One region of the Lysinibacillus sp. JK80 genome, then DNA from elsewhere that is predicted to be linked to it. Evidence: riboswitches for the same ligand, from Rfam matches in the RefSeq annotation. Region 1 holds a riboswitch; each other region holds the start of a gene.
What was found. A riboswitch is a leader RNA that binds a small molecule or an ion and turns the genes downstream of it on or off. The one in region 1 is predicted to bind cobalamin.
Positions count from the first base shown of each region.

Region 2: it holds a riboswitch for cobalamin, as region 1 does, so the genes downstream of both, HXV90_RS21245 (hypothetical protein) here and HXV90_RS05055 (hypothetical protein) in region 1, are expected to answer to the same signal.
Region 3: it holds a riboswitch for cobalamin, as region 1 does, so the genes downstream of both, HXV90_RS01705 (energy-coupling factor ABC transporter permease) here and HXV90_RS05055 (hypothetical protein) in region 1, are expected to answer to the same signal.

Region 1 covers NZ_CP058997.1:965,897-976,903, forward strand. The annotation lists gene HXV90_RS05050 (elongation factor G) at 147-2,084, shown strand; gene HXV90_RS05055 (hypothetical protein) at 2,201-2,956, opposite strand; cobalamin riboswitch at 3,183-3,366, opposite strand; gene HXV90_RS05060 (GNAT family N-acetyltransferase) at 3,577-4,344, shown strand; gene HXV90_RS05065 (PH domain-containing protein) at 4,508-4,888, opposite strand; gene HXV90_RS05070 (YhfM domain-containing protein) at 5,090-5,386, shown strand; gene HXV90_RS05075 (methyl-accepting chemotaxis protein) at 5,512-6,756, opposite strand; gene aspA (aspartate ammonia-lyase) at 6,916-8,334, opposite strand; gene HXV90_RS05085 (NAD(P)-dependent oxidoreductase) at 8,490-9,119, opposite strand; gene HXV90_RS05090 (Rrf2 family transcriptional regulator) at 9,190-9,603, opposite strand; gene HXV90_RS05095 (hypothetical protein) at 9,709-9,915, opposite strand; gene HXV90_RS05100 (hypothetical protein) at 9,961-10,146, opposite strand; gene HXV90_RS05105 (thymidylate synthase) at 10,331-11,007, opposite strand, start outside.
Region 2 covers NZ_CP058997.1:4,237,283-4,248,289, reverse strand. The annotation lists gene HXV90_RS21270 (ABC1 kinase family protein) at 1-1,964, shown strand, start outside; gene HXV90_RS21265 (C40 family peptidase) at 2,286-3,440, shown strand; gene ytvI (sporulation integral membrane protein YtvI) at 3,603-4,661, opposite strand; gene HXV90_RS21255 (hypothetical protein) at 4,752-5,306, shown strand; gene HXV90_RS21250 (glutathione peroxidase) at 5,387-5,932, shown strand; cobalamin riboswitch at 6,057-6,254, shown strand; gene HXV90_RS21245 (hypothetical protein) at 6,413-6,970, shown strand; gene HXV90_RS21240 (ABC transporter substrate-binding protein) at 6,954-7,904, shown strand; gene HXV90_RS21235 (tyrosine-protein phosphatase) at 8,050-8,817, shown strand; gene HXV90_RS21230 (MATE family efflux transporter) at 8,952-10,319, shown strand; gene HXV90_RS21225 (putative RNA methyltransferase) at 10,322-11,007, shown strand, end outside.
Region 3 covers NZ_CP058997.1:328,013-339,019, reverse strand. The annotation lists gene HXV90_RS01720 (sirohydrochlorin chelatase) at 1-126, opposite strand, end outside; gene cobJ (precorrin-3B C(17)-methyltransferase) at 141-1,808, opposite strand; gene HXV90_RS01710 ((2Fe-2S) ferredoxin domain-containing protein) at 1,813-2,184, opposite strand; cobalamin riboswitch at 2,331-2,512, opposite strand; cobalamin riboswitch at 2,764-2,948, shown strand; gene HXV90_RS01705 (energy-coupling factor ABC transporter permease) at 3,098-3,844, shown strand; gene HXV90_RS01700 (energy-coupling factor ABC transporter substrate-binding protein) at 3,862-4,119, shown strand; gene cbiQ (cobalt ECF transporter T component CbiQ) at 4,125-4,898, shown strand; gene HXV90_RS01690 (energy-coupling factor ABC transporter ATP-binding protein) at 4,895-5,731, shown strand; gene HXV90_RS01685 (S8 family serine peptidase) at 5,879-9,376, shown strand; gene HXV90_RS01680 (GNAT family N-acetyltransferase) at 9,474-9,914, opposite strand; gene HXV90_RS01675 (glycosyltransferase) at 10,033-11,007, opposite strand, start outside.

The DNA.
Region 1 (11,007 bases):
GCGCAATCAGTAGTATGACACTAAAAGTATAATCATCATTATATTAGCACTATTTCGACATAAAGACGAACTATTTTACAAGAAATATAGAAGCTAGTATTCTGTTACAATAAAAAGATAGCATTCTATAGAAACGAGGATTTCTTATGTACAAAACGATCGGTGTACTTGCGCACGTGGATGCAGGAAAAACGACCTTCTCTGAGCAAGTGCTTTTTCATACAAATAGTATTCAAGCACGGGGGCGTGTTGATCATCAGGATACCTTTCTTGATCATCATGAGCTAGAGCGCAGACGAGGCATTACGATATTTGCCGAGCAAGGGCGCATGAATATTGGCGATGATACATACACATTGATTGATACGCCAGGGCATGTCGATTTCTCCCCTGAGATGGAGCGTGCTATTCGTGTGATGGATTATGCCATTATTATCATTAGCGCTGTCGAAGGGATACAGGGCCATACAGAAACAGTGTGGCAACTTTTACGTCAATACCATGTCCCTACCTTCTTCTTTATCAACAAAATGGATCGTGAGGGTGCCAATATGGAGGCCGTCATCAGCCAGCTTCGTAAAGATTGCTCTCAGCATGTATTGCTCATCGATGAGCCACTGCGAGCAGACTATGTATCAAATAATATTATGGAATGGCTGGCGGAGCGCGACGAAAAATTGCTTGATGCCTTTCTAAATGAGTCATTGGAGCATGAACAGTGTCTTGCTCAATTAAAGGAAATGATTAAAAATGAAGGTGCCTTCCCTTGCTTTGCTGGCTCGGCCTTAAAGGATGAGGGCATTCAGGAATTTCTTGACCAGCTCCCGCTGTTAACGGCTTCCCATTTTGACAAGGATGCCCCGTTTGAGGGCGAGGTTTTTAAGATTCGTCATGATGGGCACCAGCGTTTAACCTTTATGAAGGCAACCAAGGGCTCGTTGCATGTACGAGATGAATTTTCATTTGACGAAGTAACAGAAAAAGTGACCGAAATTCGCCTTTATAACGGCAGTCGCTTTGAGACCGTTCAACAGGTAGAGGCAGGAGAAATTTTCGCTGTCAAAGGACTGAGCCAGGCAAACATTGGGGATCGAATCGGTACAACGATGCTATCACAGCCCTATGAGCTTGTCCCAACCTTACAGGCAAAGGTTCAATATGAGGGTGATCAGCATATCAAGGAAGTGCTACAGATTTTCCGGTTACTCGAAGCAGAAGAACCGTCCTTGCGTGTGGTCTGGCAGGAAAAATTTCAGGAAATCCATGTGCATATTATGGGTGCCATTCAATTGGAGGTCCTAACTGAGGTATTAATGACGCGTTTTTCATTAGCTGTCTCCTTTGGTGAGCCGCAAATTTTATACATGGAAACCATTGCGACGACCGTAACGGGCTATGGTCATTTCGAGCCCCTCAAGCATTATGCAGAAGTTCATTTATTAATGGAGCCAAATCCACGTGGAACAGGAAATACCTTCACCAATGCCTGTCATGCCGATCATTTATCTGTAGGCAATCAGCGCCTTGTTGAAAAGCATCTGTTTGAGCGTGACCATCATGGGCTACTGACAGGCTTCCCTGTAACAGATATTCATTTTACACTTCTAACAGGTCGCGGGCACAATGAACATACATCGGGGGGAGATTTCCGTGAAGCCAGTTTCCGTGCCCTGCGTCAGGGGCTGGAGCAGGCACAAAATGTCCTACTTGAACCCTATTATCGCTTTAAAATGAAAGCTTCAAATGACTTTATCGGTCGTATGATGACTGATATTCAGCAAGCAGCAGGCACGTTCGATGACCCGATTTTATCCGAAACGGATGTTATCCTAACAGGTCGTGCACCTGTTGCCACTTTAATGAGCTACAGCACAACCTTTGCCGCCTATACAAATGGGAAAGGTGCACTCACACTCCAATTTGATGGCTATGATGTGTGCCATAATACAGAGGATGTGATTGCACAGATTGGCTACGATAAAAATGCCGATCCTGAGTATAGTTCCTCTAGTATCTTTTGTGCAAAGGGCAAAGGATATTCGGTTCCATGGCAAGAAGCACAGGCAGCCATGCATTGCCTGTAGGATAGGATGAGCCTGCTCGCTTCGGGTAATCCGCGGGTATTTCTTTCTTGGGCATCAATATATCTCTACCCTACCATAAGATATTACAAGCCCTCCAAAAAATGGAGGGCTTGTTTTTATAGTGCACCGACAGCTTTCTTTGTTGGATTGTCCAACAAATATGCGGGTTCAACTATTACATAGTCATGCTTGTTCGTAAAATCAATTAGTACCTTACCAGGTTGACTTTTTAATAGTTGTAGATGATCAATTAATTGCAGTAAAAGCTCGTGACCGTTGCCACGTGGATGCCAGTTGAAATGATAATCATTTAACGCTTGCACCGCTTCAATAAATTGGGCATATTCCTGCTGCACAAATGCAATGAGTTTGTCATGATGAGATGCTAAATCATATAAATATGTTTCGTAAAAGCGCATGACAATCGAGCATAATAAGTCATTGACACGAGCGGCACTTAAAACAGGCTTTGGCTCCAATGATAGACGGTCGAGGTTGGGCTTTGCGCGTGTAGAATCAATGCGCGTAATTAAGTGATACGCTTCTCCGTTGACCTCATAGACAATCGGATTGGTCGGCATGTACATCATAAAACTATTCGTCTTTGTTTTTAGTTCATCTGCTATGGCTGCTTTCGCTAAAAGATGACCGTCCACATCCCCATTTTGTATCCAAATAATTTCTTTATTATATAAGATTTGCTCAAAGAAGCGATCATTACGAATCAGCTTCGTTGCTAATAATTGATCGATCAGAGACTCGACCACCATTCTTGTTTTCGCTTTCTTGGCAACTTCTGTGCGTGGTTGCTTACAAATGTTCAGATCTTCATAAGGCGTTTCCAACGTTGTCGTTACATGAATATTTGTCATACGTGCATCCCCTTTGCGTACATATTTTCAAAACAAAAAGGACTCCCTACTTTTGAGGAAATCCTTCATTTTATCTTCTTTCATCACACAATGCCAAACAAACCCTAAGTATGTGTGAACGAGTTCGATTGTGAACCCTTTCATTTACTATGGGCGTTTGACGTACTGTGACGAACAGAGCATTCTGTTTTGTCAACATGCCACCTCCTATTCCTCGTAGGTTTATGGTGTGTACTCGTAACAGGCAGGTATCCTGACTCATGATCATCGCTTCTTTTCTCCTTCCCGTCCAAAGACAGTGGATACTGAAAAGTCGCTCACATTTACAGTTGCGGGACAGTGTCGGATTCACACCGACTTCCCTTTTAAGCAAATTGCACGCAATTTACACCTATTACTACACGCTATTCAGTTGTCATAGGAATGAGTATAAGCACATTCCTATTAGATTACTAAAATCAATTGTAAAGTAGTGTTTTTCTAAAGTCAAATATCACAATATTTTCCAAACTACTAATAAAGTTAGAGGGGATATAAAAAAGGTGAACTGCGTATTTATTATCTTTCATTGACTTTATAATGAAAGATAGTGTACTTCTAATAGTGGAAGGATGAAAAATATGAAAACAAGTCAACAATTAGTAACGAGTAATTTAGAGGAAAAAATGAAACTATTTACTCGAGCCGTTTCTGGACAAATTATAGAGGAAGCTCATTTTGTCATAGCCAATACGAATATTCCAACTGATACATTTAATTTGTTAGTAGCGAAATCGCCTATAATTCATAAGGAAAATCATCTTAAACAAAGGATTAATCATTTCATTGTGAATAAACTTCCCTTCAGCACGTGGGTGGATGCCAACTATCTAAGCGATGATTGGCTACAACTGATAAAAGACTGCAATTTACAGGAAGCTGAACGAAATATGATGATGAAGCTTGACCATACACTTCACACAGGTCCACGAATTTCCAATTATCTTACCATCACAGAAGTAAGTAACAAGGAAGAGCTTCTACAATATAAGGAAGTTTTTCTAAGTTTATTTGGAGAAACAGCAGAAAGAGATGCATTAGAAATTTACTTTCATCAATTCTCACAGGAAAAACTAGCATCAAATGCTCGCATGTTTATTGGTTGTATAAAGGAAGTACCTATCGCTACGGGATTATTAATCGACAGTAAACATAGCTATGGGATTTATGATGTGATGACAAAAGATGCGTATAGGGGCAAGGGTTATGGCAGTGAGATGTTTCAATTCCTACTCAGTCAAACAATCGATAAGCAAAAGCCCGTAGTCTTACAGGCATCAGAGGATGGAAAAAATATTTATAAACGCTTCGGGTTTAAAGAAGTCGGAGAAATGATTGTATTTGAATAAAACTTCGCCAAGGCGCTCTTATTTACACTTGACAGTATTTTCGAGCTTACCGTAATCATGAAGCCGATTTAAAATCCGTTACACCGCCCCCTTCCTGGCACGACAGAAAAGCCTCGCAAATCTGCGGGCTTTTGGTTGTGCACACGTACTATTAGCACCTTCATTACGTCCCCAAAACATACTGTGCTAAGACGCTTTGCACCTTATAAATATTTGTCGCCTTATTGAAGTTTTTTTGAATCGGTAATGGACTGCCAGACACCCATATTTTAAGCTCTGCATCTAAATCAAATGTTCCAGCTGTTTCGACTGAAAAATGAACGATATTTTTATAGGGAATGGAATGATACTCTGTTTTCTTGCCAGTCACTCCTTGCTTATCAATGAGGATTAATCGTTTATTGGTAAAAATAAACGTGTCTCTAATAATTTTATAGGCGTTCTTGACTGTCTCGTTTGGAATTAATAAATTATGGACCTCCTCCTGGAGTTTTTCTAAATTCACCTCACTTGCATTGCCGATCAATCCATCAAATAAGCCCACTATCTGTCCCCTTTCGCTCTCGTTTATTTAATGTATTACAAAGAAGTGAGAGCTACGACAGGAAATGGTGGTATTATTTAGCCTATAAAGGGGGTGAGTGGTTGCGAATAATGATAGTAGCCTTAGTGTCTCTACTAGCCGTTGTTTTACTAGGATGTAATGAAAAACCAGATGATGAATTAGCTAAGGTCAGCATTTCTATTGGTTAAATTTAACAAGGTGAACACTGATTTTTTTAAAGAATATACGGATGAAGAATCACTTACACTATTCCAACAAGCCATTGCAACAACAGTCAAAAACGAGGGTGTTGTCAATATGGCTTCGCCAGAATATGATGTACAAATAGTGGACAAGGCAGGAAACAAATATGGCTATCATCTTTGGTTAGGTGATAAAGGTCAAAACAGTAGTTTGATGCATGTCGAGGATACGCATACGATCTACACAATATCTGAGGAGTTCACTGGGAAACTAATTGCGCTGGTTTTACCATAAAAACACTTTCCATGTATTCTAGGAAAGTGTTTTTATGGTCAATCATTTCTACTTTGTGGCTTTTCTAGTATTGATGAAGATGCTTATTTAGGGCTTAAAAAACCTAGAAAAATACTTTTCATTGCCTAAACCTGAAACTGGTTAGTTAACTTCTGTAAGTTATCCGCTTGGACACTTAAATCCTGTGTGACATGATTAACTGCTTGCATTGAGGCTGTTTGCTCATCCATTGAATGTAAAACAGCTTCTGTATAATTCGATAGCTTGCCCATGCCAGCTGCGATGGTTGTCACAGTGGATGCCACTTCATTGGCGCTACTTGAAAGCTGCTCAGCTGTCGTCGAAATATCCTCCAGCTGACTTGTCATTTGACTAACATGCTGTGAAATTGTGCCAAATGATTTTGTCGCTTCGTCAATGACATACACTCCTTGTTGAACATTTTTCAAATCATCTTCTACTGATGAGGCTACTTGTTTTGTATCACTTTCTATTCCTACAACTAAATCCACAATTTGCGTAGCAGAGTGCTTTGATTGTTCTGCTAATTGACGCACTTCTTCAGCTACAACGGCGAAGCCTTTACCATGCTCCCCAGCGCGTGCTGCTTCTATGGCCGCATTTAATGCTAGTAGATTGGTTTGATCTGTAATGGTAGTAATCATATCTGTCATTGATTTAATATCTGACATTTTAAGGGATAATTGCTGCATCAATCCACTTGTTTTTTCTGTTGAAGAGGAAATAAATTGCATTTGTTCTTTTGCCACATGTAAAATATTTGCACCATTTCCTGCTATCTCGCTAGCATCTTTCGCATGCACAAACACATCTTGTGTGGCTACTGTAATTCGCTCAATGCCATCAACGGTTTCTTGCATAGATTTAGCACTATCATTAGCCGATTGTGCTGCTTGCTTCAAGCCCTCTGACGTCTTCTCCATTTGTTGATCTACTTCTTCCACAGCAAGCGTAATTTCATTCGTACTCGCAGATAATTCCTCGATGCTTGCTGATAAATCTGTAGAGCTGTGCGCAATTTTTTGTGTCATTGTTCGTAATTGTTCCTGCATCTCTAAAAAGGATTGAGCTAGTTGAGAAATTTCACCATTATCACGAACCTCAATGACAACGGTATCTAATTGACCTGCCGTAATTCCTTGTGCAGCCTCTGTGATTTGTTTGATAGGCTGTATCACTTTGTAGTGAACATACACTGTGTAAGATAGTGTAATAGCGATGCCTACAATCGTTAACACGGTAGAAAACCAATCTAATGTCGTTACATTGGCTAAATCGATAAATAAAATAACGATCATTAAAACATTTAAAACGGAAAAGCCAAGTAAACTCTTTTTTCGTAAACTCATTACAAATTCCCCCAACTAAAATATGTCTTCCATACCATTATTATAGTTGAATAATCCTAAAATACATAAGGATACGCTCTATTTTATATGAGAAAAGGTCTACAAAAAAAGACTATAGACAGCCTTTTAGGGCATGTCTACAGTCCATCATTGCTCGTTTTATTTTAATTTCATGATACTAGAACCCGCAATACCTGGGTGTGTCATTTCATATGGATCTAAAATCAAGTCTAATTGTTCTTTTGTTAGGACGCCTTCTTCAATGCAAAGCTCACGAATTGAACGACCTGTTAAAATAGCTTCACGTGCTAGACGAGCAGCTACTTCATAACCGATGTGAGGGTTAACTGCTGTTAGCACGCCTACACTTTTTTCTACATATTCTTTCATGCGCTCTTCATTTGCTTCAATATCTTTTAAGCAGTTTTCTGTAAACGCACGGAATACATTATTCATAATGCTAATCGATTGGATTAGGTTGAACACTAATACAGGCTCCATTACGTTTAATTCTAATTGACCAGCTTCCGATGCTAGAGAAATTGTATGGTCATTCCCAATTACTTGGAAGGCTACTTGATTCAGCACCTCAGGCATAACTGGGTTAACTTTACCTGGCATAATTGAAGAACCTGGTTGACGAGCTGGTAACAGGATTTCTCCTAAGCCTGCGCGAGGACCAGAAGCCATTAAACGCAAGTCATTAGCAATTTTAGACATATTAATCATACAGATTTTTAAAGCGCCTGATACTTCTGTGTAGGCATCTGTATTTTGTGTTGCATCCACTAAATGCGTTGCACCTTTTAATGGTAAACCAGAAATTTCAGCAAGATGCTCATCAACAGATTTAATGTAGTCTGGGAAGGCATTTAAGCCTGTTCCGACAGCCGTTGCACCCATGTTCACATCATATAAATTCGGGCGAGTTTGACGAATGCGTACGATGTCACGGTTGATAACGCGGCAATAAGCTTCAAACTCTTGTCCTAAGCGGATTGGCACGGCATCCTGTAAATGCGTACGTCCCATTTTAATGACATGAGCAAATTGCTCTGCTTTTTGATGGAAAACGGATTGCATATAATCCATCGTTACTAATAATTCATCTATTAAATTTAACACAGCGATATGAATAGCTGTTGGGAAAGCATCATTTGTTGATTGTGACATATTGACATGACTGTTTGGGCTTACTGTGTGATAGTCACCTTTTTCTTTCCCTAAAATTTCTAGGGCACGGTTAGCGATGACTTCATTGGCATTCATATTGATGGATGTACCTGCACCACCTTGAATTGGGTCTACAATAAATTCAGCATCCCATTTGCCATCAATCACTTCTTGCGCTGCTTCGACAATTGCCTCACCAATTTCTTTTGATAATAGGTGTACTTCCATATTACTTAATGCAGCTGCCTTCTTCACAATCCCCATTGCTTTAATAAGTGAAGAGTGAATTGTGTAGCCTGTAATTGGGAAGTTTTCCGTAGCACGTAGTGTTTGAATTCCGTAATACGCCTCTGCTGGTAATACGCGCTCACCTAAAAAATCTTTTTCTATTCGTTGTGTTGACATTATTGTCGTCTCCTTTTATGTAATACTCACACTTGATAGTAGCTAATAAAAGTCGTATTGTAAACAGTCATTTTTCTGTAAACGAAAAAAATCCTTCAAAAAAGCAAAAAAATCACAAAAAACCGAGCGCATTTCCTACGCTCGGTTGCATTTTATTATTTATTTGACGTTACTGTGAAACGGCTATTAACGTGCTGTGGGTTTTCTAATTCATCGACGACAGCCACTGCGTAATCGGCATAGCTGACATAGCTTTCCCCCGCCTCATTTACTAATAAGTGGTCGACTCCTGCTGTATAGTGACCTGTACGTGGTCCTTCTGGATCGAAAAATGCAGATGGACTAATAAATGTCCAAGTAATGGATGATTGTTGTAAATCCTGTAGGTTTTGTCCTTGATTTTGCGCTGTTGCTAAATAAATGGCTGGGAAATCTGGTGTATCCATCACACGCACTTTTTTCTCTGGGTCCACAAATAGACTGCCCGCTCCCCCTACAACCACTAATTTTGTAGGAATACCTTGGAAAATCGAGATTAAATGACGACCAGCTTTGACATGTAAATCTTCTTGTCCAGCTGGAGCACCGAATGCATTGACAACGACATCGAAGCCTTTTACATCATCTTGCGTCACATCAAACACATCTTTTTCAATTACTGGAATAGCAGCCCTCACTTTTGCAGCTGAACGAACGATGGCTGTAACCTCATGACCACGTTGTACCGCTTCCTCTACTATTTTTTGTCCAGCTTTTCCTGTTGCACCAATTACGGCAATTTTCATGATTTATTCCTCCTAAGGTTTAGTTGTAACCATTTTAGTTACAGGTTAGATACAAGAAGACCATCTCCGTCTAAGTACGAAGCTGATCTAGCACATCCTGTAGCGTCTGTGCTTGTAATTGCTCTTCCATTGCCAGCCACACAGATGTATAGACACCCTCCAATGTATGCTTGATTTTTTGACCTACTGCACACGCTGGATTTGGCTCATCATGAATGGCAAATAGCTGCTCTGGCCCATCAATTGCCTGATAAATCGCTAGCAGTGTTAAATCCTTTGGCTCTACTAATAGCTCATAGCCAGCCATGCCAGAATGAGAAGAAAGTAAGCCTGCTTTTTTTAGCACACCAATCATTCTTCTTACGACTACTGGATTGGTATTCACACTTCCAGCTATAAAATCGGACGTAAGGAGACTTTTATCAGAGGTTGTAGCAATGAGCGAAAGAATATGGATCGCCACCGAAAATCGACTGTTCACCATATGTATCACCACCTGTTGTAACTATTATAGTTACAGGTGTACAAAAAAGTCAAGCACTGTCACCTGTATATATTGTTCCCCGTTAAGCTGTTGCTAATGTATCGCTTATATTTTTTTTACGTAAATGACTAATTCCTGTCGTATTTGACCGTTGTCCTCATAAAAATCTAAATTATGAAATTCATATTTAAAGTGACCTACTGGAAATGTCACACTTTCTCCTTGCGCTGCTGCCAAAATGCCTGCTACATCTTGTGACACCATATGTAGCAGCTCTTCCCCAGAATAAGAATCGATAAAAATAACGTTCATAAAAAAACACCTCCATAGCCATTATAGCTTAGGAGGCGCTTACATTTATAGTGTATCTTTATAACCTTTCAAACGAATCTCTTCGATGATTTGCATCATTTCTTGAATTTGTTGCTGCGACAATTCGATCTTGTTACAAGAATATGCATGTTGCACAGAACCCATGCTTTGTTCTGGCTCGCTTTGCTGTCGATCATATTCATCTACTAGAAGTACCATTGTATTTTTCACAACTATCACCCCTACAATATAATGGACTATTCCCATTATACCAAATAATGCTAATTATACCATAATAACTATAATCAAATTCTTTTCATCCAGTCATCCAACTAATTGCCTATTACGTAAAACAAATAGTTAGACCTAGATCTTTGTTTGAAAAAAACAGCAACCAAAATGGCTGCTGTTAGCATTATACGGCAATTGGTGCTTTAATCGCAGGATGTGGATCATATCCTTCAATCGATAAATCCTCAAGCTCTATATCAAAGATGGATGCTTTATTTGGATTGATGTGCAATGTTGGTAGGTTTCTTGGCTCACGTGATAGCTGTTCTTTCACTTGCTCCACATGGTTTGCATAAATATGTGCATCCCCAATGCTATGAATAAATTCGCCAACCTCTAGACCACACTCATGTGCGATCAAATGTGTTAATAAGGCGTAAGACGCAATATTGAATGGACAGCCTAATAATGTATCAAGGCTTCTTTGCATTAACTGGCAGCTTAATTTACCATTTGCTACATAAAATTGGAACATCACATGGCACGGTGGTAATGCAGCTTTACTGCCCTTTGCGCCCGCATTAATGACATCCTCAGGATTCCATGCATTGACAATGATACGGCGTGAATCAGGTTGATGCTTAATCTGATGAATGACATCCTGTAGCTGATCAAGGCTATCGCCATCAGAGGTTGTCCAATGGCGCCATTGTTTGCCATAGACATTTCCGAGATCTCCATATTGGTGTGCAAAGTCATCGTCTGTTAAGACACGTTCACAAAATGAGGAAAGTTCTTTTTGATACAATGCGTTAAATGACTCGTCTACTAAACAGCGTCGACCAAAATCTGTCATATCAG
Region 2 (11,007 bases), 1.4 Mb from region 1:
AAATCCTCATAGTATCGGGTTTGATTTATATTGTGAGTGGACGATTAATTGGCTCGAATATTAATTTTGTGCGAAGAGTGCTGTCAGTCGTTATTAGTGTGACATTAACCTCTTTTGTGTACTGGTATTCTTATCTACGCCATACAGATTTTTTATCAGAAACGATGATGCAAACAGTAACTGAGGTAAGCACACTAATTTGGATCGGTAGTATGCTACTAATTTCGATGTTGCTTTATTTGGTATTTGAGCTTTTTGACCCTAGTGGCATTACGAATGGAGATCGCCGTCACGGCCAAAAATCTTTACTATTGCGATTGCGTAGCTATTGGCGACAGCAGAAACGCCTGCGTCAGGTATTAAAAATTGCTGTTACAAACGGTGTCGTACAAACGATTAAATATGCGAGGCAACGAGAAAATGAAAAAGAACTTGCAATTGCTTTGCGCGCAACGTTAGAACAATGTGGTGGGATTTTCATCAAATTTGGCCAGGTACTTTCCACACGAAAAGAGCTTTTTTCACCTATTTTTATTGATGAATTAGAAAGGCTTCAACACCGAGTAAGGCCTTTATCAGAGGAGCAAGTGAAACAAATTTTAGAGAGATCTCTTCCGCAATCAATGGACGAAATATTTAGCCAATTTCAAATGGAACCCATTGCAGCAGCCTCTATTGGCCAAGTGCATAAAGCAAGGCTTATAAATTATGAAGAGGTGGTAGTCAAGCTATTGCGTCCAGAAGTAAAGGGAATTATGCGCGATGACCTTGAAATTTTAGAGGAATTTGCTAATTGGCTATCCACAAAATCAACCTGGGCAGAATCATTAGGCTTTCGAGAGTTGGCTGGGGGATTTGCAGAGGGGCTACGTGAGGAGATTCATTTAGATATTGAAGTACGTAATACGCTACAGGTGAAGAATGCACTGGCGAAAAGCGATTACAAGGTTCGAATTCCTAAAATATTTACGCCTTACAGTAATGAAAATGTTATTGTGATGGAGTATATTCGTGGACAAAGTGTGGCAGAGGGGGCATCTGAATTTAATCGTTTGTCGATTGATCGTAGGCAATTTGCAAGAACCGTACTCTACTCATTTTTTGAGCAGATGCTATTCTCTGGTATTTTTCATGCAGACCCACATCCGGGAAATATCCATATCGATGAAACAGATGGAACACCAGTCTTGCTTGACTTTGGCGCAGTAGGACGTTTAGGTGCAACACAGCAAGAAGGCTTAAAGTTATTTTTGATGGGCATTCAACTAAATGATTCAAGCGTTTTATATGATGGTTTAACATTATTAGTGGAAAATGCTGATCATGCAGAACGTGGGAGAATGGAGCAGGCAATCGACCAAATTTTACTGAAAATTTCCTATGTTGACCGTATACCTACTGAAGAATTAATTCACGCGCTATTTACAGTGGTAAGAGATTTTGGACTTGCATTCTATCCAGCAGTGGGATTAGCTCTCCGTTCCTTAGTGACGTTAGATGGCACATTACGGGTAATAGATCCACGTTTTGATATCTTTACTGAGGCAAAGGATTTTTCTGCTACATATATGCGTGCCTCTTTCCTTAAGCCTTTTAAAGAACCGATGGCAACTAAGGAGCGGCTGCAAGAAGAATTATCTATGCTAATACCGACTTTGCGTAAAATGCCTAGAAGAGTCGATCAGCTCATTCAGCGAGTTGAGAGCGGAAAAATCATTTTACATCATGATGTCTTTTCGGATGAACATAATTCACGTTTTATTACACATTTGTTTTCTCAATTTGTTTTGCTGCTGGTGGGTATAACTTTTGGTATTATATCTGTCGCTCTTTTAGCTATTTCACAATTTATCCACGATTCTTATGCGGTCTATTTGAACACAGCGGCATATTTAGGTTTATTTTTATGTGCTATTTTGTTAGTGAGATTATCTATACAAGCATTAAGGTCGATGAAGCAATAGGTAGGGAATTTTTTCCCTACCTTTTTCTTTGGCACCCTCAAATATTACAAAAACATTACAAAAGATCTGTTAGGTCTAATGTCGAATTAGCTAATAGTTTCTCTGTGTAGAAGAAAAATGTATTATGTAGAATAATGTAGTTTAAGTGCGAATGTTACAGAAATATTTCGAGTTTTACTAATGTATTAAATAGACATGAAATAGTATAAAAGTTATGTAGAAAATGCTAAACTTTAAAAGGCTAAAATAAATATAAGAACATTTAATTAAAATAGAAATCGTTCAAGTGATTACATAGAATATCGAGAGCGAAATTGATAGATGAAGGGAAATGAAGGTAACGTGGCTAAGCGTAACAAATGGCGTAAGTCGATGGTGCTAGCATTAGCACTAGCTGGCGGCTTATTATTTAATACAATTCAACCAACAGAAGTACATGCCGAAGAAACTTCTCAACAAATGATTGAGAAAAAGGCTGAAATAGATGCACAAATTAAAAAATTACAAGAAGAACTAACGAAACTACAACAAGAGATCGACGCAAAAGTAAAGGTATTTAAACAAGTACAAGCAGATATTAAAGAAGTGGATGCTAGTATTGTTGAAACACAAAAACGCATCGAACAACGTTCAAAAATTTTAAGTGAACGTATGGCTGCATACCAAGCGCAAGACAACACGGTAGGTGTTTATTTAAACGTAGTGCTTGAGGCAAAAAGCTTTGCAGATTTAATGGATCGTGTCGTAGCGGTGAAAACATTAATGGATGCTGACCAAGAATTAGTGGATCAACAGGAAGCAGATAAAGCAAGCTTAGAGCAACAAAAAGCTACATTAGATGAAAAACAAAAGGAACTTCAAAAACAATTCCAAGAGCTTCAGCAAAAAGAAAGCGAAATGGAAGTGAAGAAAGCTGAGAACGAAGCAAAATCACTTGCATTAAAAGCTGAAATTGCAACGAAACAAGAAGAAGAACGTTTAGAAGCGGAGCGTAAAGCAGCTGAAGAAGAGGCAGCTCGTTTACGTGCACTTCAAGCTGCTACACCAGTTGTACAAGCAACTCAAAATAATGGTGGAGGCGAACCACAAAAAATTATTGTTGGTTCAGGAGCTGGCACTGTTTCTTCAGGAGATGCCATTTCAACAGCTAAACAATTCCTAGGACGTCCTTATGTTTGGGGTGGTAGCAACCCATCAACAGGTTTTGACTGTTCAGGTCTTGTACAATGGTCATATAAGCAAGCGGGTGTTTCTTTACCTCGTACAGCATCACAACAATATTTAGCAACACAACGCATTTCAGCAGGTGAAGCACGCGTTGGGGACTTAGTGTTCTTCAGCTATGGTTCAGGTGTAGCACACGTAGGTATTTATTTAGGTAATAACACAATGATCGACGCTCAAAACAATGGTGTCGTAATTGAATCACTTGATTGGTGGAATCAATACTTAGTAGGCTTTGGACGTATTCAATAGGCCTCACTAATATATAGACGGTTGAGATAAGAAAAAGGTCATCTTTGTAGAGAAAAATATACAAAGATGACCTTTTTTGTTTTTGGAATGCTATTCTTTCAAAAGAAACAAGACGACTACTTCTATTCTTGAAAAGAGACTTTCCTGCATACTAAATTGATATTAAATTTTAAAATTTACTTTGATGACACCTGTCTCTTTCAAGGCAATAAAGAAAATAATAACGAATGGGCCGACAAGTAAACCGATAATACCAAATAACTGTAGACCTATGAACATGGAAATTAATGTTGGTAAAGTGGATAAACCGATATGATCTCCCATTAATTTAGGCTCGACTACTCGACGAATAATAAGTAAAATAGCAGCTAAGATGAATAATTTTACAGCTATAGAGGTGTTTCCCATCAACAGGTGGTAAAGTCCCCATGGCGCTAGAATAATGATAGAGCCTAGGAATGGTACAATATCTATTAACCAGATAATAATCGTCATTGTTACTGCATATTTCGGTTGGATTAATAGCAGTCCAATGAGTGTGACGCCTCCAATAATAAAGCTTACAAATAAGTGAGCCTTCATATAGCCAAATGTTGCATCTTTTAAGCGATTTAAAATAATTTTTATCTTCTTTGCTGTATTGGGCTTTAAATATTTATAAGTGATTTGCTTTAACTTAGGCAAATCAAGCATAAATAGGAATAGCGCAATCATATAAACGAGAAGACTGATAAATAGGCTGGGTATCTCTGAAAAGAAGGCAGAAACTTTGCTATAATTAAAGAAGCTTAAAAAGGATTCTTCGACTTTCTTTATGAAATCCATAGTGGTTTTTTGAAGCGAAGCACTTACTTCAGGTGGAAAGTCTTCTGTGTATTTAGAAATATTTTCTTGCATATGAAGCCACATATCTGATAGCTTGGAAATATAATAGGGAGCTTGCTTAGATAGTAAAATTATTTGTGTCATTATTTGTGTAATAGAAAGATAACAAATAATAGATATAACAATAACACTCACTATGTAAATAAAAGCAACTGCTATTTTCCGTGACATTTTCCATTTCCGTTTAAAGAACATGACAATTGGTTCTAAGAAAAATGCACTAATCCCAGCAAGTATTAAAGGCATGGACACTGGGATAACAAAATAGGCAGCTAGAAGTAGTGATATTATCACAATCAACCGAAAAATCAATTTCCTAGCATTAAATCTATTCATAAACTCACCTTCTTTGCGAAAAAAATTAAGTTAAGTGTACCATAAATCAAATTTTATTACGTTCTGAAACAATAAAGGTAGGGATGAATTATGGAAAAAGAGATTTTGCAACTTTTTAGTAATCTAACAGAGCATGATCGCGATATTCAATATGAATCTTACGAGGAATTAATGAAAATTATGCAGGAACCCGTAGATTGGACATATGCAGTTTGGGAACAGCTAATAAAAGCACTTACATACAATAATGGTTATTCTCGTGCACGTGCTGCACAAATTTTATGCGCTTTAGCTGCAAAAAGTGATCCAGAAGAAAGGGTCTTGGAGGATTTTTTAAAGATTTGGGCTGTGACTTACGATGAACAATCTGCTACGGCAAGGCATGCATTACAAGCAATTTGGAAAATTGGACAGGCGGGCCCAGTACAAAGAGATTTGGTTGTATCGTATCTAGCTAAAAGATTTCAAACATGTATAGATGAAAAACAGCCATCTCTTATTCGTCAGGATATTATTATGTCATTTAAAAAGTTATATGATCAAACAAATGACTCGAAATTATTAGATATTGCCCATCGTTTAATTAATGAAGAACAAGATGCTAAATATAAAAAGAAGTATAAGTCAGCCATCCGTTCAAAGTAGCGAGGTGGTGTTTTTTTGTGCAAATTCTTTGATGAACGATAGAATAGTCAACTATAATGAATGAAAAAAGGGGATTATACATGAGCATTTATAATTATCTAGTTCGGAAGCCTAATGGCGAAATTTTATCAATGGAAACATATCGTGGAAAAACAATGTTAATTGTTAACACGGCAAACCAATGCCGATTTACATATCAATTTGAAGACTTACAGAAAATGTATGATAAATATGGAAAAGAGAATTTTGTAGTTCTTGGATTTCCTTGTGATCAATTTGGCCATCAAAATCCTGAAGATGGGGAGGAAACTAAGCATCTATGCAAGGTAAACTATGGGGTCACATTCCCGATTTTTGAGCTTGTACAGGTAAATGGAGAGGCTACCCATCCACTCTTTAATTATTTAAAGCATGAAGTGGATTACCGAGAGTTTGGGAAGGCAAGTATGCAGGAGAAAATGTTGGCAGAAGCAATTGTTCAACTTGCCCCAAGCTTTTTAGATGGTCGTAATATTCGCTGGAACTTTACAAAATTTCTAGTAGATGCTAATGGTAAGACCGTCGCACGCTTTGAACCAACAGATTCACAGCTCGATATTGAAAAAGCAATTGAAACACTATTATAGTAAATTCCTTAATAATGTAAAAATTTGTTAGGGTTTTCTCTTCAAGTAGAAATAATGCTATATTTTAAAACTGAGCACAGCTATTTTTTCTGAAGCATATATGATAAACTGCTTTACAAATGAAATATTCTTGCAGAATAAAGGTGCTAATTAGCATAATCGGGAATCCGGTGAAAAACCGGAGCTGTTTCCGCAACTGTAAGTGCAGCCATTATAAAGATTTACCACTGTCTCAAAGAAGATGGGAAGGTCCTTTATAACACATTCGTTTCATGTGACGAACTGTACAAGCCAGGAGACCGACCTTTATTTGAACGTATAAAAACTTCTCGGAAGCTAGGAGGATATACGGCAAATACATAGGCTTTGTCCAGTTTGATGGCTCATTATGTTATTTTTGTCGTTCCTTTGCAAAAAGGAGCGACTTTTTTATGCCTTTCAAATAAGAATTTTTCATTATAGAAAATAGGGGGGAAGCAAGTGAAAAAAGATGCCCGTTATTCTTGTTATCCATTTATGCGTGAGAAAGCTTCAACGGTCGATTTTGAAATTCGAACAGATAGCCTGACAACACATCTAGGAGTTGCATTAGCTGCGGTAAAAAAAGAGGATGTTCAAGTTGTTGCTGAGGATTTATTGCTTATGTTACCTATGGCTTATCATGTGAATGGCTCAGTTCGTGGGAAATTAGCAGTAACTGAAGAGGATTTATCTTGGTTAAGTGAACGTTATGATTTTTACGTTCGCCATGTGAAGGAAGAGATTCAAAGTTTTGTTTTACCTCAAGGAACAGAGGCAGCTTCAGCCTTACATCTTTGTCGCAGTGAGGCAAAAAAATCATATCGTACTTTACACAAAGTATCAGAAGAACGAGAGGTTCCTGCTATTCTTTTCGATTACCTTGGTTTATTAGCTAATGTATGTTTTGTCATGGCTGTTTTTATGAATCAGCAAGCTGGAATAGCGGAAATACGGTTTATTAGTAAATCCTACCCAATGAAAAAGAAAAAGGAGAATAACAATGAAAAAAGTATTTAATTTCCAATGGCTACCAGTGCTCTTACTTGCACTGGTATTAGCAGGCTGTGGCACTGCTGAAGATACAAAAAATAAAGATGCTTCGCAAGATACACAACAAGCAGAGAAAACAAGCTATAAAGTGACAGATGACCGTGGAGTGGAAATAGAGTTTAATGAAGTACCAAAAACAGTTGTATCTTTACAACCAAGTAATACTGAAATTTTGTTTGCTTTAGGTGTTGGCAATAAAATTGTAGGAGCAACTGAGTACGATACTTACCCAGAGGAAGCACAAAAAATTGAACGTGTCTCGGATACTATGAACTTTAACAGTGAAAGAATTTTAGCGTTAAAGCCAGATGTTGTCATTGCTTATACAATCGGTGATAAGGATGCACTAAAGCCGCTTGAGGACGCAGGAATTAAAGTGTTTGTTATTCAATCTGCTACTACTTTCGACGATGTTTATGGAGATATCGAACAAATTGCTGCTGTGATGGATGTTGCTGATAAAGGAAATAAATTAAACGAAGAGATTAAAGCGAAAATTGCTGAAGTACAAACGAAGGTGAAGGATGTAAAAACGCCGAAAAATGTTTATTTAGAGGTTAGCCCTAAGCCAGACATATATACAGCAGGCTCTAGCACTTTCCAGCAAGAAATATTAGATGCAGCTAATGTTAATAATGTTTTTTCTGACTTGAATAGCTGGGCAAAAGTGAATGAGGAAGATGTTATTGCGAAAAATCCAGATGTTATTTTAACAACAGTAAACTATACAGAAGATCCAATAGGAGAAATTCTTGGACGAGATGGTTGGAATACTGTGAAAGCTATTCAAAACAAAGCGGTATTGTCCATTGATACAGATATCTCTAATCGACCTGGTCCGCGTATTGGTGAAGCTGTAGAATTAGTAGCGAAGGCTGTGTACCCAGAGTTATTTAAATAAGAAATGTTTCCATGCTAGCTGTCAGCCATTCAGCTAGCATTTTTTATGTGGTTTAATTTATTACCTAGCGTGAAAATTGGAATTAATGTAGTTTGTTCTTTAAAATAAAAGTAAGTATGCTTGATAATCTTAGGAGGTGTAGTGATTGGAGCAATTAGAGACAAAGGTAATTCCATTTGAAGCAGTCTATAATTTCCGAGACATGGGTGGATATAAAACAAAAGATGGGCGTAGGGTAAAGAACGGTTTATTTTACCGCTCAGCTGCCCTTGGAAAAATGACACTGTCGGATAAAGAGCTATTTGAAACGTTAGGGATTAAAACCATTTTTGATTATCGCGATAACAATGAGGCGTATCATAATCCTAACCCAGTGTTCTCGCATGCTCAATATATACAAATCCCAGCAAAGGGTAATCATGCTTTTGAAATGCCGACCAATGCTGGTGGTAGAGATTTCTATAAAGTGGTAAGCCCTGAGATGTTTCGGGATTTTTATGCACAAATGCCTTTTAACAATCTTTCATTTAAAGAGTTAATGCAAACGATTCAAAATCCTAATAATCTAGGTCTTGTACATCATTGCGCAGTTGGTAAGGACCGAACGGGTATTGGAGGAGCACTTATTTTACTAGCTTTAGATGTACCTGAGGAGACTATCATGGAGGATTATTTAGATACTAATATACATTTACGTCCAATGGTAGAACGAATGGCTCAGGCTATTCAGCATCAGTATAATGAGCAAGAACTACAGCAATTTTATGCATTAATGTCTGCCCGTGAAGACTATTTACAAGCAGCATTGGATGCGATGGATCGTCGCTATGGTTCTAAGACTGGGTTTTTAGAGCAGGAATTTGGCCTAACAATTGAAAAACGAGAGCAATTACAATCTTATTGCTTAATTTAAAAATGAGCCCTTTCACACGATGTGAAAGGGATTTTTTATGTGGAAGCGCTGTCTTCCTATAAATCTCTTTACAGTCTGAATATTTGTGATAAGATACAATAGATTTTTAAGAAAAAATAGGAGAAGTGAAAGTATTGGCAGACACAATTAAAGAGACAAATAAGTTAAGTCTATTCCATTTAACATGGCCAATCTTCTTAGAAGTTTTTCTATTTATGTTGATGGGACTAGCCGATACTTTTATGCTCAGTGCTTTATCAGATAATGCTGTATCAGGAGTAGGTGCAGCCAATCAATATATCCATATTGCCATCTTGATTCTGGAGGTAGTGGGCAATGGTGCATCTATTGTTGTTTCTCAGTATTTAGGCTCCAAACGCTTTTTTGAAGCGGCCAAGATCTCGGCGTTAGCGGTCACGATGAATTTGGTCGTTGGGCTTTTAATGAGTATTTTATTTTTCTTCTTTGCGAGACATTTAATGACAATGATGAACTTGCAGGGAGAAGTACTCCACTATGCACAAAGTTACTTAGCCATCATTGGGAGTTTTATTTTCCTACAGGCTATTATTAATGCACTCGCTGCAATTATTCGTGTACATGGTTGGACAAAACAAACTATGTACGTTTCGCTTGGCATGAACGTCTTACATGTTGTGCTAAACTACGGTCTTATTTTTGGGAATTTAGGTTTACCAGAGCTTGGTGTGAAAGGAGCGGCTATTTCCTCTGTCATTAGTCGCGGATTAGCTGTCCTAGTATTTTTCTGGTTGCTGTATCAGGTAATGGAAGTGCGCGTAAAGTTACAATATTATTTTGAGTATTCAAAGGAATATGTGAGAAAAATACTAAACATTGGTTTACCATCTGCGTTTGAACAGGTACTTTATCAATTTTGCCAAATCATCTTTTTATATTATGCGACTTACTTAGGAGCAGAAACACTAGCAGCACGACAATATGCTATGAATATTTCGATGTTTACGTATTTATTTGCAATTGCCATTGGTACAGGAACAGCCATTATTATTGGTCGTCATGTAGGTGCAGGAGAAAAAGATGAGGCGTATCATCAGCTATGGAAAAGTGTTCGTGCAGCATTTGCTTTTACGATTATTATGGTCGCAGTCGTTACGCTATTCCGTAAGCCACTTATGCAGGTATTTACTGATAATCCAGAAGTCATTAAGATTGGGGCATCCGTGTTAGCATTAAGTATTTTGCTAGAGACTGGTCGCACAATGAATATCGTTGTCATTAACTCTTTACGCGCTTCTGGGGATGCTAGATTCCCTGTGAAAATTGGTTTTCTATCAATGGTTTGCATGAGCCTGCCGCTTGGCTATTTATTTGTCTTTGTATTGGATTGGGGCTTGGTCGGAATTTGGCTAGCCATTTCAGCAGATGAATGGGTGCGGGCAATTATCGTATACTTTAGATGGAAAAGTCGTAAATGGGAGCGTTATGCTCTTGTATCACCGAACGACAAAAAGGAGGCATAGAAATGGGCGCATTATCGAAACGTGCTATCGGGGCGGCATTAATGGATCAACATATCACCCTTTTTGCTTGTCCAATCTGTCAGCAATCAATGCATGTCTATGAGCAGGGGAGATTGGTTTGTACTTCTAACCATTCCTTTGATATTGCGAAACAAGGCTATGTCAATATGCTGACACATAACGCCGCTTCTAAATATAGTAAGAGCCTTTTTGAATCCCGCAAGGCTGTTATTGATAGTGGGATTTATGATGCTGTAGAAGCCCGAATCGGTGAGCTTATAAGTTCTGCAAAAACGGTGCTCGATACTGGTTGTGGAGAGGGCTCACATTTAGCTCGCATTATGAATGATAGAGATCATGGTATTGGCGTTGGAATTGACATAGCGAAGGAGGGCATTTTGGCTGCAGCACGTCATTATCCTCAACAAATTTGGTGTGTAGGGGATTTAGCTAAAAGCCCATTTGCTCAAGCGAGTTTCGATGCCATTTTAAATATACTATCACCAGCAAATTATGAGGAGTTTAAACGACTTCTTACACCGAATGGCTATCTTGTGAAGGTTGTACCACAAAGTGGTTATTTGCGGGAACTGCGAGCTCAATTATATGCAGATTCAAACAGGGAAACTTACTCTAATGAACAAATTGTAGCTCGTTTTCAAGATAGTTTTCGTGAGGTAAACGTAGA
Region 3 (11,007 bases), 640 kb from region 1:
AAGGAAACAAGTTTCCACTAAAAATTGTTCATCAATACGCGGTGTCATTTGTTCGATAAATGTACGAACCTCATCATTTCCTGCTGCTAAACGGCTCCCATGGCCGACAAATAAAATAGCTTTCATCTCTCTACTCCTTACTAGTCGCCGCACGGAGCTGGCTCTACTTTTATTTTGGAAGACATATCTTGATACGTAAAATGCAGTATTTTTTTCACACGTTTAAAATATTTAAATAAGCGTTCATTTGGATGAGCATTTGCTTTATATTCTTCAATAATATCTGTAATGAGTGGAATCAGCTGCTCAGGCTCCAGCCCTTCTACAACAGGCTGTGCTGCGTGTGCTGTACGACCGACTGGTTTTGCTCCAATAAAGACATCAAATTTACTTTTGCGGTAGACGATGCCAATATCATCAAATACAGCCCGATAACAGGCCATCCCACAGCCATTAAAGCCAATATTTAATGTCTTCGGTAAGGACATACCGCCTAGTTTTTCTTGTATTTCCTCTGCATATGGTATTGAATCAGCCTTTTCACCGTAGCAAAAATCACAAGCCTTCAGTGATAACACATCACCAATCGGGGATAATAAAAACCCTACTTCCTGTAATTTCTCTGTGATCTGTTCAGGGGCAGTCGTTGGTATTTTCAAATGAATTTGATGATCTGGTGTGTATTCCATCGTCCCCTCATCCCCAACGACCTCCGCTAACATCATCATTTGCTGGGGAGTAAAAAACTTATTGGCTACACCAGGACTTACTGCTAATTCAAAAATAGATTCTATTTTTTGCTGTACAAGCTTCGGTGTTACTTTGACTGCGCTTGTCCCTTTTACCATTGCAAGTGCCGCTGTAGCCATTTCAAGAGCTGTTTTTTTCGGCTTTGGCGTAGCGGCTATACTGGGTTTATTAAAGCGCCCTGCATTAGGGTCAGCCGTAAAGTCATTTCGCGCTGTTCCCGTCTCTTGGTTCATTGCCCAAGGTTCATTTTCTTCGCGTAAACGTTGATGTGGACGTAATGGCTGTTTCTCTTCACCCAGGGTATATTTACGTTGGTAACCGCGGGGCGTAATCATCTTATTGTCATAGAAAAATGTTGACGAATTCCCGATAATGACAGTTGTCAACATACCAATATCATGTTCTAGCATTTCTGCTAGTGTTGTCATGGTCACTTCTTGACGTTCTCGATAGGCACTTTTCACAAGCCCAACTGGTGTGTCTGGCGAACGATATTCTAAGAGTATTCGTTGAGCCTCGACAATTTGTCTTGTTCGACGTCCACTTTTAGGATTGTATAAAGCAATGACAAAGTCCGCCATTGCAGCTGCCTCGACACGCTTTGCAATTAAATTCCAAGGTGTTAGATGGTCACTCAAACTGATTGTACAAGCATCATGCATAATAGGTGCACCAAGTATGCTAGCGCATGAATTAATCGCAGAAATCCCAGGAACAATTTCAACTTCAATTCCTGTTGCTTCTGTCCAGCCTAGCTCAATTAACACCTCATAGACTAATCCTGCCATGCCATAGACGCCTGCATCACCACTCGAAATTACTGAGACGATGCTCCCTGCTTCGGCTTGACGAACGGCTTCCTGTGCACGCGACACTTCTTCTGTCATGCCTGTACTAACAATCGATTTTGCACTTACTAAATCTTGAATCAGCTCTACATAGGTTTTATAGCCTATAATCATATCACTTTGTTGTAAAGCCTCTACTGCACGTGTCGTAATATGCTTAAAATCTCCAGGTCCAAAGCCTACTACGAAAATTTTTCCTTTTTGCGCCATGTTGTTACCCCTCTTTCACCTTTTCGATCCCTTTAATGGCAGTTGTTTGAGCAGTACGCTGTAATGTACCTTCACGAAGTGTAAAGACATGTTCGTTGTATAAGGATTCATGATGTAAATCTTGTACTAGTGTTCTAGCATGCTCTGTTGATGGCACACGATACCAGTTTCCTTGAGGATAAGCGATTACCACACAAGCATCCTTGCAGCGTCCATTACAGCGCGTTCTTGTCGTATGTATTTCCTGATCGAGTGCTTGCCGTTGTATCTCATCTCGAATGGCTAAGGTAATTTCCTCCCCATCCTTTTTCATGCAGCTACTGCCATTGCAAATAAAGAGATGTGTTTTCATCCCCTCTAAATTCCAAGTTGTCATCTTCTGTCTCCCCTCATTTGCTTTTTGGAAAAAGAAAAACCTTTACTCTATAACGAAGAGTAAAGGTTTTGTAGAAGCCAAATAAAAACGAATAGAATGAAATACAGGTACCCGCTTTCGCTTCAACTTCTCCCTCCGAAAAGTTTGCATGCACAATCAAATAAGCAGGTTTCCTGACTTAAGCTTCATTTTACTGTCGCACCTTCCCAAGTTTGTACCAGTGGCTTTGCGATTTCATCAGCTATTACAGTAGCGGGGGCTGTATTGGATTTTCACCAATTTCCCTATTATCTCGAGCTATTCGAGCACTTATTGACGTTTTATATGAAATTTTTATTAGAATTTTAAATAGAAAACTGTCTTTATCATATCTTATTATTTTAAAATTTCAATATTTCTTTAAAAATTTATGACAAATTTATCAATTTTGAATGGAACTAGGTATGAAATTTATACAATCTATATAATTTGCGCACAAAATTTTATCAGAATATTCACTGTTGACCTTTAATTTAAAAAATTTCATAAAAGGTATAGCATATTTATGGAAATTCATGTTACACTTTGTCGTGAAATCTCACAATTTGAATGTTTTTCGGTGCAAAGTGCTTGTCATTTTGCTTAAAAGGGAAGCCGGTTTGAGCCCGGCGCGGTCCCGCCACTGTAATAGGGAGCTTTATAGAATATGTCACTGTCCAACGGATGGGAAGACCTATAAAGCATTGAACTAGAGCCAGGAGACCTGCCGAAAAATAAGTGATCGTTTCAACCTACGAGGATAGGTGTGCGGCTTAGCAGATGAGACTGTTATTTGCTTTTTTAGCTATGCACTTTTCCACCTAAGGAGAAGTGCTTTTTTTAATTACGCACGCAATATTCTAAAAATCTATTAATTAGTTAGGAGGAAAGCTTTTTGAAATTATCATGGTGGAAACTTAGTTATTTTTTACTGGCCTTTTTAATCGTGCCAAAACGTGCCTTTGCCATGCATATCATGGAAGGTTTTTTACCAATCGAATGGGCTATTTTTTGGTGGGTGATCTCTATCCCATTTATCATTCTAGGATTGCGTTCTATTCGAAAAACCATTGATGAAAATCCTGAAACAAAAATGCTTTTGGGGCTTTCAGGAGCCTTTGCCTTTGTGCTATCCGCCCTAAAAATCCCTTCAGTTACAGGTAGTTGCTCTCACCCAACTGGTGTAGGACTTGGGACAGTACTCTTTGGCCCTCTAGCAATGAGTGTAATTGGAACAATCGTTTTATTATTTCAATCTTTATTATTAGCTCATGGAGGAATTACAACTTTAGGGGCTAATACCTTTTCTATGGCTATTGTTGGTCCTTTTATTGCTTACTTTGTCTTTAAAGGGGCTCAAAAAGTAGGGTTGTCATTTTCACTAGCCATATTCTTTGCAGCTATGCTTGGTGATTTAGGTACATACATTGTGACTTCTGTACAACTTGCACTAGCCTTTCCTTCAGAGGTTGGAGGCTTTATGGCATCCTTTACAAAGTTTGCAAGTATTTTTGCCTTAACTCAAATTCCTTTAGCAGTGAGTGAAGGAATTTTAACGGTCATTGTGATGAATTTCTTGAAAAAATACAATGTTAGCGAATTAAAAACGTTACGTGTTTTCTCAACAAAGGAGGCACATTAACAAATGAAAAAAATTTATTGTTATTAGCAATTGTTGTGTTGTTAGCCATCATTCCCTTATTCATACAAAAAGGTGCTGAATTTGGTGGTGCTGATGGAGAAGCAGAAGCAGCTATTGGTGAAATTAATGCGGAATATGAACCATGGTTTGAAAGTCTATGGGAGCCACCAAGTGGTGAAATCGAAAGCTTATTATTCGTGCTACAGGCAGCTATAGGAGCTGGCTTTATTGGCTACTTCATCGGCTATATGCGTGGCAAACACAAAGAAGGTTAACCATTATGTTACTCATTGATAAGTATGCCTATCTGAATAAGCTAGCGTCCGTTCATCCGCTAGAAAAAATGATATTTTCACTTGGACTACTTCTCATAACGCTCATCATGAGAGATGAACGACTTTCACTCATTACATTTTTTGTAATGAGTGCTTTTATCATTTTAGGTGCAAAAATTCCGCTTGCATACTACGGCAAATTATTATTGCTACCTAGCTTTTTCTTATTAACAAGTCTCGTATCTATTTTACTTTCCTTTACATCATCAACGAATACACTCCCTGCCCATATTTGGTCGTTTACATTTAGGAATTGGACTGTCTTTATTGGGAATGCAAGTGTGTTAGCAGCGCAACAGCTGTTCTTTATTGTCCTTGGTAGCATTAGTTGTTTATACTTTTTAATTCTAACCACTTCCGTACAAGGAATATGTTATGTGCTACGACAATGGCGACTCCCCTCTTTATTAGTGGAGCTCGTCGAACTAATCTATCGTTTTATTTTTATGTTTTTAGAAAGCATGCAAAATATACATCTCGCCCAGCAAGCACGTCTTGGCTATCATTCACCGATGCAATGGCTACGCTCTGTCTCCATGCTTATTGTGGCATTATTTGTGGAAATGTTTCAGCGTAGCCGAGAGCTCAACAATGCCATGCAATCACGTGGAGGCGAGGCCGTCTACTGGCAAGAGATGGGCTCTTATAGCAAGAAAAATTGGCTAGGCATGGCAGCTATTTTACTAGTCCTCATCGTATATGGAGGGTATTTTACATGACAGCATTTTATTTTGAACTCAACCAATTATCTTATGCCTATGCGGATGGTACGAAGGCGTTGTCAGATATTACATTAGACATTCCAAAAGGTAAAAAAATCGCCATACTCGGACATAATGGCGCAGGAAAATCGACTTTATTTCAGCATCTTAACGGTATTTTAAAACCTACAGCTGGAACGATTGTATTCGAAGGCAACGATCTGGAATATAGTCGAAAAGCTTTAAAGGCCCTACGCCAAAAAGTCGGCATTGTTTTTCAGAATGCAGATCATCAGCTTTTTTCAGGGACCGTCAAGCAAGATATAGCATTTGGCCCATTGAATCTCGGCTGGTCTACTGAAAAAACGGAAGAAAAAATAGCATGGGCCGTTGCGCAAACCGAAGTGGAAGATTTGCTTGATAAACCCATTCATTTTTTAAGCGTAGGTCAGAAAAAACGTGTAGCAATGGCAGGTGTTTTAGCGATGGAGCCCTCTGTCCTTTTGTTAGATGAACCAACAGCAGGTCTTGATAATTATTATGCTACACAAGTATTACAATACTTAGCCAAATTAGATGATGGTGAGAGAACCATTTTACTAGCAACCCATGACATACCTCTCGCCTATGAATGGGCAGATCTAATCATTGTTATGGAGGCTGGAAAAATTATTTATAACGGTGATCCAATCACCTTGTTTTATGAAGACGAATTGTTATATCGCGCGCATCTTGAACGTCCATGGATTTTTGAAATGGTCATAGCTTTGCAAAAAAAGAAGCTATTGCAGGAAAATATCAACATCCCTCGTTCCAAGCAGGAGCTACAACAATTAATAGAACAGATCTAAAGCTTTTAATAATGCTAGGTTTTTTCGTTATACCTACCAAAAATTAAAATAGCAAAGAAAAATTTTCCTCCATTACGAAACTTTTCTAATCTTTGTCCGTATTAATATAGTCGAGATTTAATTTATAACACCAAGGAGAGATAACAATTGAAAAGTTGGTATAAAAAATCAGTCGCTGTTGTAGCATCTGCTGCACTCATGGTTCCTGCTGCTTCTGCCTTTGCTGAGGCACCTCAGCATAAAGCGAAAAACATGCTGGCAAACAGTGCGAAACAAACAGAGAAAAATGAAGAAAAATGGATGAGTAAGGATACAATTGTTATCAAGCATTCAGGTCTTGATAAAAACGTACATAAAAAAATTGGCTCCAAGGTCATCCGCTCCATTCCTTCATTAGGGTATGATGTTGTACAACTAAATAAAGGCGTATCGATCGAAAAAGCCGTCTCTTACTATTTAAAGCAAAACGGAATATCAAGTGTATCTCCTAGTTACATCTATCATTCTTTTAATAAAGAAGCTGATCCTAAAAAACAAGAGATGTATCATTTAAACTTACTGCAAATGGATAAGGCACTAGAATTAGCAGGCAACCATGATGTCACAGTTGCTGTCATTGATTCTGGTGTAGATTTTAAACACCCCGATCTAAAGTCACAAGTACTTCCACCCTATAATGCAGCAGCACCTGCTAATACTACTTATTCAGGCGATCACGGAACACATGTGGCAGGTATTATCGCCGCAGCAAAAGATAATGGCGTAGGTGGGCATGGGATTAATCCGAATGCAAAGTTACTGCCAATTGATGTATTTAACGGCAAAGAAGGTGCTAATGATTTCATCATTGCACAGGGTATTCTTTATGCAATTGAGCAGGGCGTTGACGTCATTAATATGAGTCTAGGAGGCTATGGTGAATCTCCCCTGATGAAGGAAGCCGTTCAGAAAGCGATTGATAGTGGGATTACAATTGTGGCGGCCGCAGGAAATGAATCGACAGATGAATATTCCTTCCCCGCTTCTTTCGAAGGTGTCATTAGTGTTGGTTCAACAAACGAACGTAACAAACTATCAAGCTACTCCAATTACGGACCATCTGTGGATATTGTTGCACCAGGTGAAGACATTTATAGTACCGTTCATGATGCGAAGAAAGGATCATCTTTTGTCAAGTTTAGTGGAACATCCATGGCCTCTCCTGTCGTGGCAGGTATCGCCTCTCTTCTTAAATCCAAAGACCCATCTTTAAAACCGCATCAAATAGAAGCGATTTTAGAAATGACCGCACAAGATTTGGGCGAGAAAGGCTATGATCTTACTTATGGTCACGGATTAGTTGATCCTGTAAAAGCATTACAATTTGATTTAAATAAATTGCCTAAGCATTATTCAGAGACAAAGGAAGATCGTATTAAGAACGCCAAGATCCTTACTAAAAATAAGCTAAATACAGAACAGGGTGCTTTTGAACAGCAAGACGAAAAGAAATGGTATAAAGTCGATTTAGAAGAAAATGAATATGCTCAATTAACATTAAAAGGCGCTGACAAATACGACTATGCCTTTGATTTATATTTCTACCCAAATAGCGGGATTGGTGATGTAGAGCCTATCCATGTCAATGATGTTCGCGTAGGAAAAAAAGAAGGTTATCTATTTAAAGCAGATCAAAAGGGAACGCTTGTCATTGGTGTCAAAGATCATAATGGAAGCTATAGTTTAAAAGGCAAATCTACTTACATTTTTACAGCACAAACGACGAAGGACTTGCCAATTGATACAATAGACAAGTCTACGATGGAGCCTATTAAAAAGTTCCCATATAGTACAGCAGGTAAAAACTATACATTACTGTCAAAAGATCAACAACAAGATCAAGATTACTTCACGTTCTCTGTCAAAAAACCGACGACGTTACAATTTGATCTATCGGGAATTCCAGGTGTCACTGCCTCTATGGAGCTTTATCTAAAAGATGACTTTAATCCTGTGCCACCAGAAGAAATCGATCAAGCTGAAAATGATGAAGGTGAAGAAGAAGCCTATCCAATGCAGACCGCTTATGGTACAGCAAAAGGTGAACCGGTTCGTATGATTATCGACGCTGTTCCAGATCAAGAGTACGTTTTAAGTGTATCTAATGAAAGTAATAGCGAGTTTTCTATGGAGATGTTCTTTAGTGGCGGCATCGAAAAAGAAGAAACGATCAGCGAATCGATGATCCCTTACACATTAAAAGGTGAAGTAGTTTCCCTCCCACCTGATGAGGATGGTCTACCTGTAGATGAAGCCATGATCGAAGAAAATGTTCCAGAGAGCCAATTACCGCTTATAGAAAACAACATAAAAAAACGTAATGAAATTGACAGCCTGATGAGTATGTTATTGAATCCTACGGCTTCAGGCAACCTAGAAAATGTTGACCCTATCATTAAGCAGGCAATCCGCTTTGAAATAGGTGACGATCAAAAAGCTTATTTCCAAACAGATTATGATGAGGATTATTTCTTATTTAAAGCGAAGGAAGACGCCCTTTATAGCTTCAGCTTTTTGAAAGGCATGAACCAAATGCCGACAGGTACAGTGTTTGAATATGATGAAGAAACAAAAGAATTAATTCCCGTTTCTTCCTTAACTAATGACCTTGGTATACTGGCACTACTACTTGGTTCAGCTGGTAACGAAGACGATGCAAAGGTCATACCATTGAAAAAGGACAAAACATACGTGGTAGCCGTTGTCAATGCTGGAGAACGGTCTGCTGAGCCTTATACATTGAAAACAAAGAAAATAGGCGATATTCCAGCAGAGTACAATCCAAACAATCATGAGGAAGCAAAAGCGCTAAAAATTCAACCAGGTACTACTTATAGAGACCACCTGATTTATCAAGATGATGTAGATTATTACTACTATAAGCAACAAGGCAATGATGAAGTCATGAGTCTGCTTCTTTCTTCAGTTCCTTTTACTAATGAACAATTGGCTCAGCTACCTAAAGAACTGCAAAAGGACTTGAAATTTGCAGGAGCTATTATCGAAGATACGAACGGCAATATGAAGATTGATGCCAAAGAAATGGAGACAGAAATTCCATTTGGCTTAGGTGATAATATTCTTGAAATGTTACTTGGAATGATGGGTACAAACGATGTAAATACATCGTTTAAGGCAAAGAAGGATCGAGGCTATTTTATTCTAGTCAACAGTATGGGGCTTGGCCAAGTATCGATTCAGCCTTATACATTAACATTGTTTGATCATAAGCATGTGGATGAAGATGCGGATTCAAAATTAGTAAATGGTGTACCTAGCAAGCCATCTGTTCTTGTGAAAAAGGATGAGAAATGGGTTGCAACGCAATATTTAAATGCAGGTATACCATTTGGTGATAAAGACTATTTTGAATGGAATAACGACCAGAAACGCGAAGTCTTCTTCTCACTCCAAACAGAAAAAGCGTTGGATGGTGTTATTCGAGTGTTAGATGCAAACGGAAAAACCGTCAAAACATTCGATCTTTATGGTGTTGGTGATGCCGAGGTTGGTACGGTGGAGCTTGATGCAGGCAAATACTATATTGAAGTAAGTGAGTTTGATGGCAAAGCTAGCACACAACCCTATACGCTTGAAATAAAATAGTTAGAATTAAAAATATCCCCTAGATCAAAACGATCTAGGGGATATTTATGATCTGAAAGAAGCATTTTCATCCAACGATGAGATTCACCACTTCGGCTTACATAAAATATTTAACATAATTACAATATTCATCTTGCTTCATTTGTAGCTTTTCATAAAGCTTACGTGCATTTACATTATCAGCCGCCGTTTGTAACGTGACATAGCGAGCATACTGTTGCTCGCAATAATGAAATACCTTTTCCATCAATGCCTTGCCCACCCCTAGGCCTCTAGCATCTTCTGTTACATAAATATCATTTAAAATATAGGCTCGCTGTAAAGCAATGGACGAAAATGTTGGATATAATTGTGTAAATCCAATTATCTTGTCATCCATCAGCGCGATAAAAATGACGGATTCTTTCAAGGCCAATCGTAATTGTAAAAATGCCTTGGCACTGCTTATATCTGACTCAATTCCATAAAATTGACGATATTCATCAAACAGTTTTGCTAAGTCCTCTAGTTCATCCATTGTTGCTTGTCGTATTTCCATTCTAGTCTCCCCTTGTGTCTACCCATGATTGTCTAGCTTTATAAAACTAGTTTTTATTATATAGGAAATACTGGTATAAAGAAAAGAATACTCCTCTCAATCCAGAAAAGATTCACTTTTATTCACCTAAATAATTGGCAACCTTCTTGACGATCTGCCTCCAATTTAATTCCTTGCGGGCAAATGCTTGAAGCTGGACACAAGTATCTGCCAATAATGATTCCTGTGCTGCAACTTGTTGCAATGTCTGACCTATCGCCTCCCAATCATGTGTAGGATGGATTGTACCAAAACGCTGTTGTTGTGTAATATCAGCAGCACCATCCACATCTGTTGTCACGATATAGCAACCATTTTTAGCTGCCTCCGCAAAGACATGGGCATAACATTCGACTAAAGACGTTAAGCAAAAAATTTTAGCCTTACGATACTCCTCTTCTAGCTGGACCTTATCAACAATAGGTCCTACCATCGTTACTTGAGCGGCAAGCGGATGACTATCTAGTAATAGTCTCAGCTCTTCTTGAAATGAGACTGACATCGGCCCTACTAAACGAAGCTCCCAATCTGGCAGTTGTGCTGCTAAAAATGCCTTGACTGTCAAAATTGTTTGCTTCTCTGGTGCATCCAATCGCCCAACTGTTAGAATTCTATTTTCTTTCTCGTGAAACGGCACTGGCTCTGTGGGGAAATGTTCATAAAAACCATTGGGTATATGTTTCACATCCAATTGTGAAAAGTCTTTGATTGCTGTTTGAATAGATATGCATTCAGAGGTAAGGAGATCACAAAGCTGCAACAACTCTAAAAAATAGGGATAGGTTTTTAATCGATTTAGCCAAAATCGATTAACATCTAATTTCATATAAATTTTGCCATTTGGATTAAAATGCTTATAGGTTTTCAAAATAGCTAAATAGGATGGATAGGATCCAATAGCAAAGGCAATGTCGATGTCCCTTGCATGCTGGGCTAAATAAGCATTCATATTCACCACATAATCATCTTCAAATGGTACAGACTCAAATTTTACAGTGGGAAAGACTTGTTGAAGTAGAGCTTCATTCATTTCTGTCGTGACAATAGTGACCTC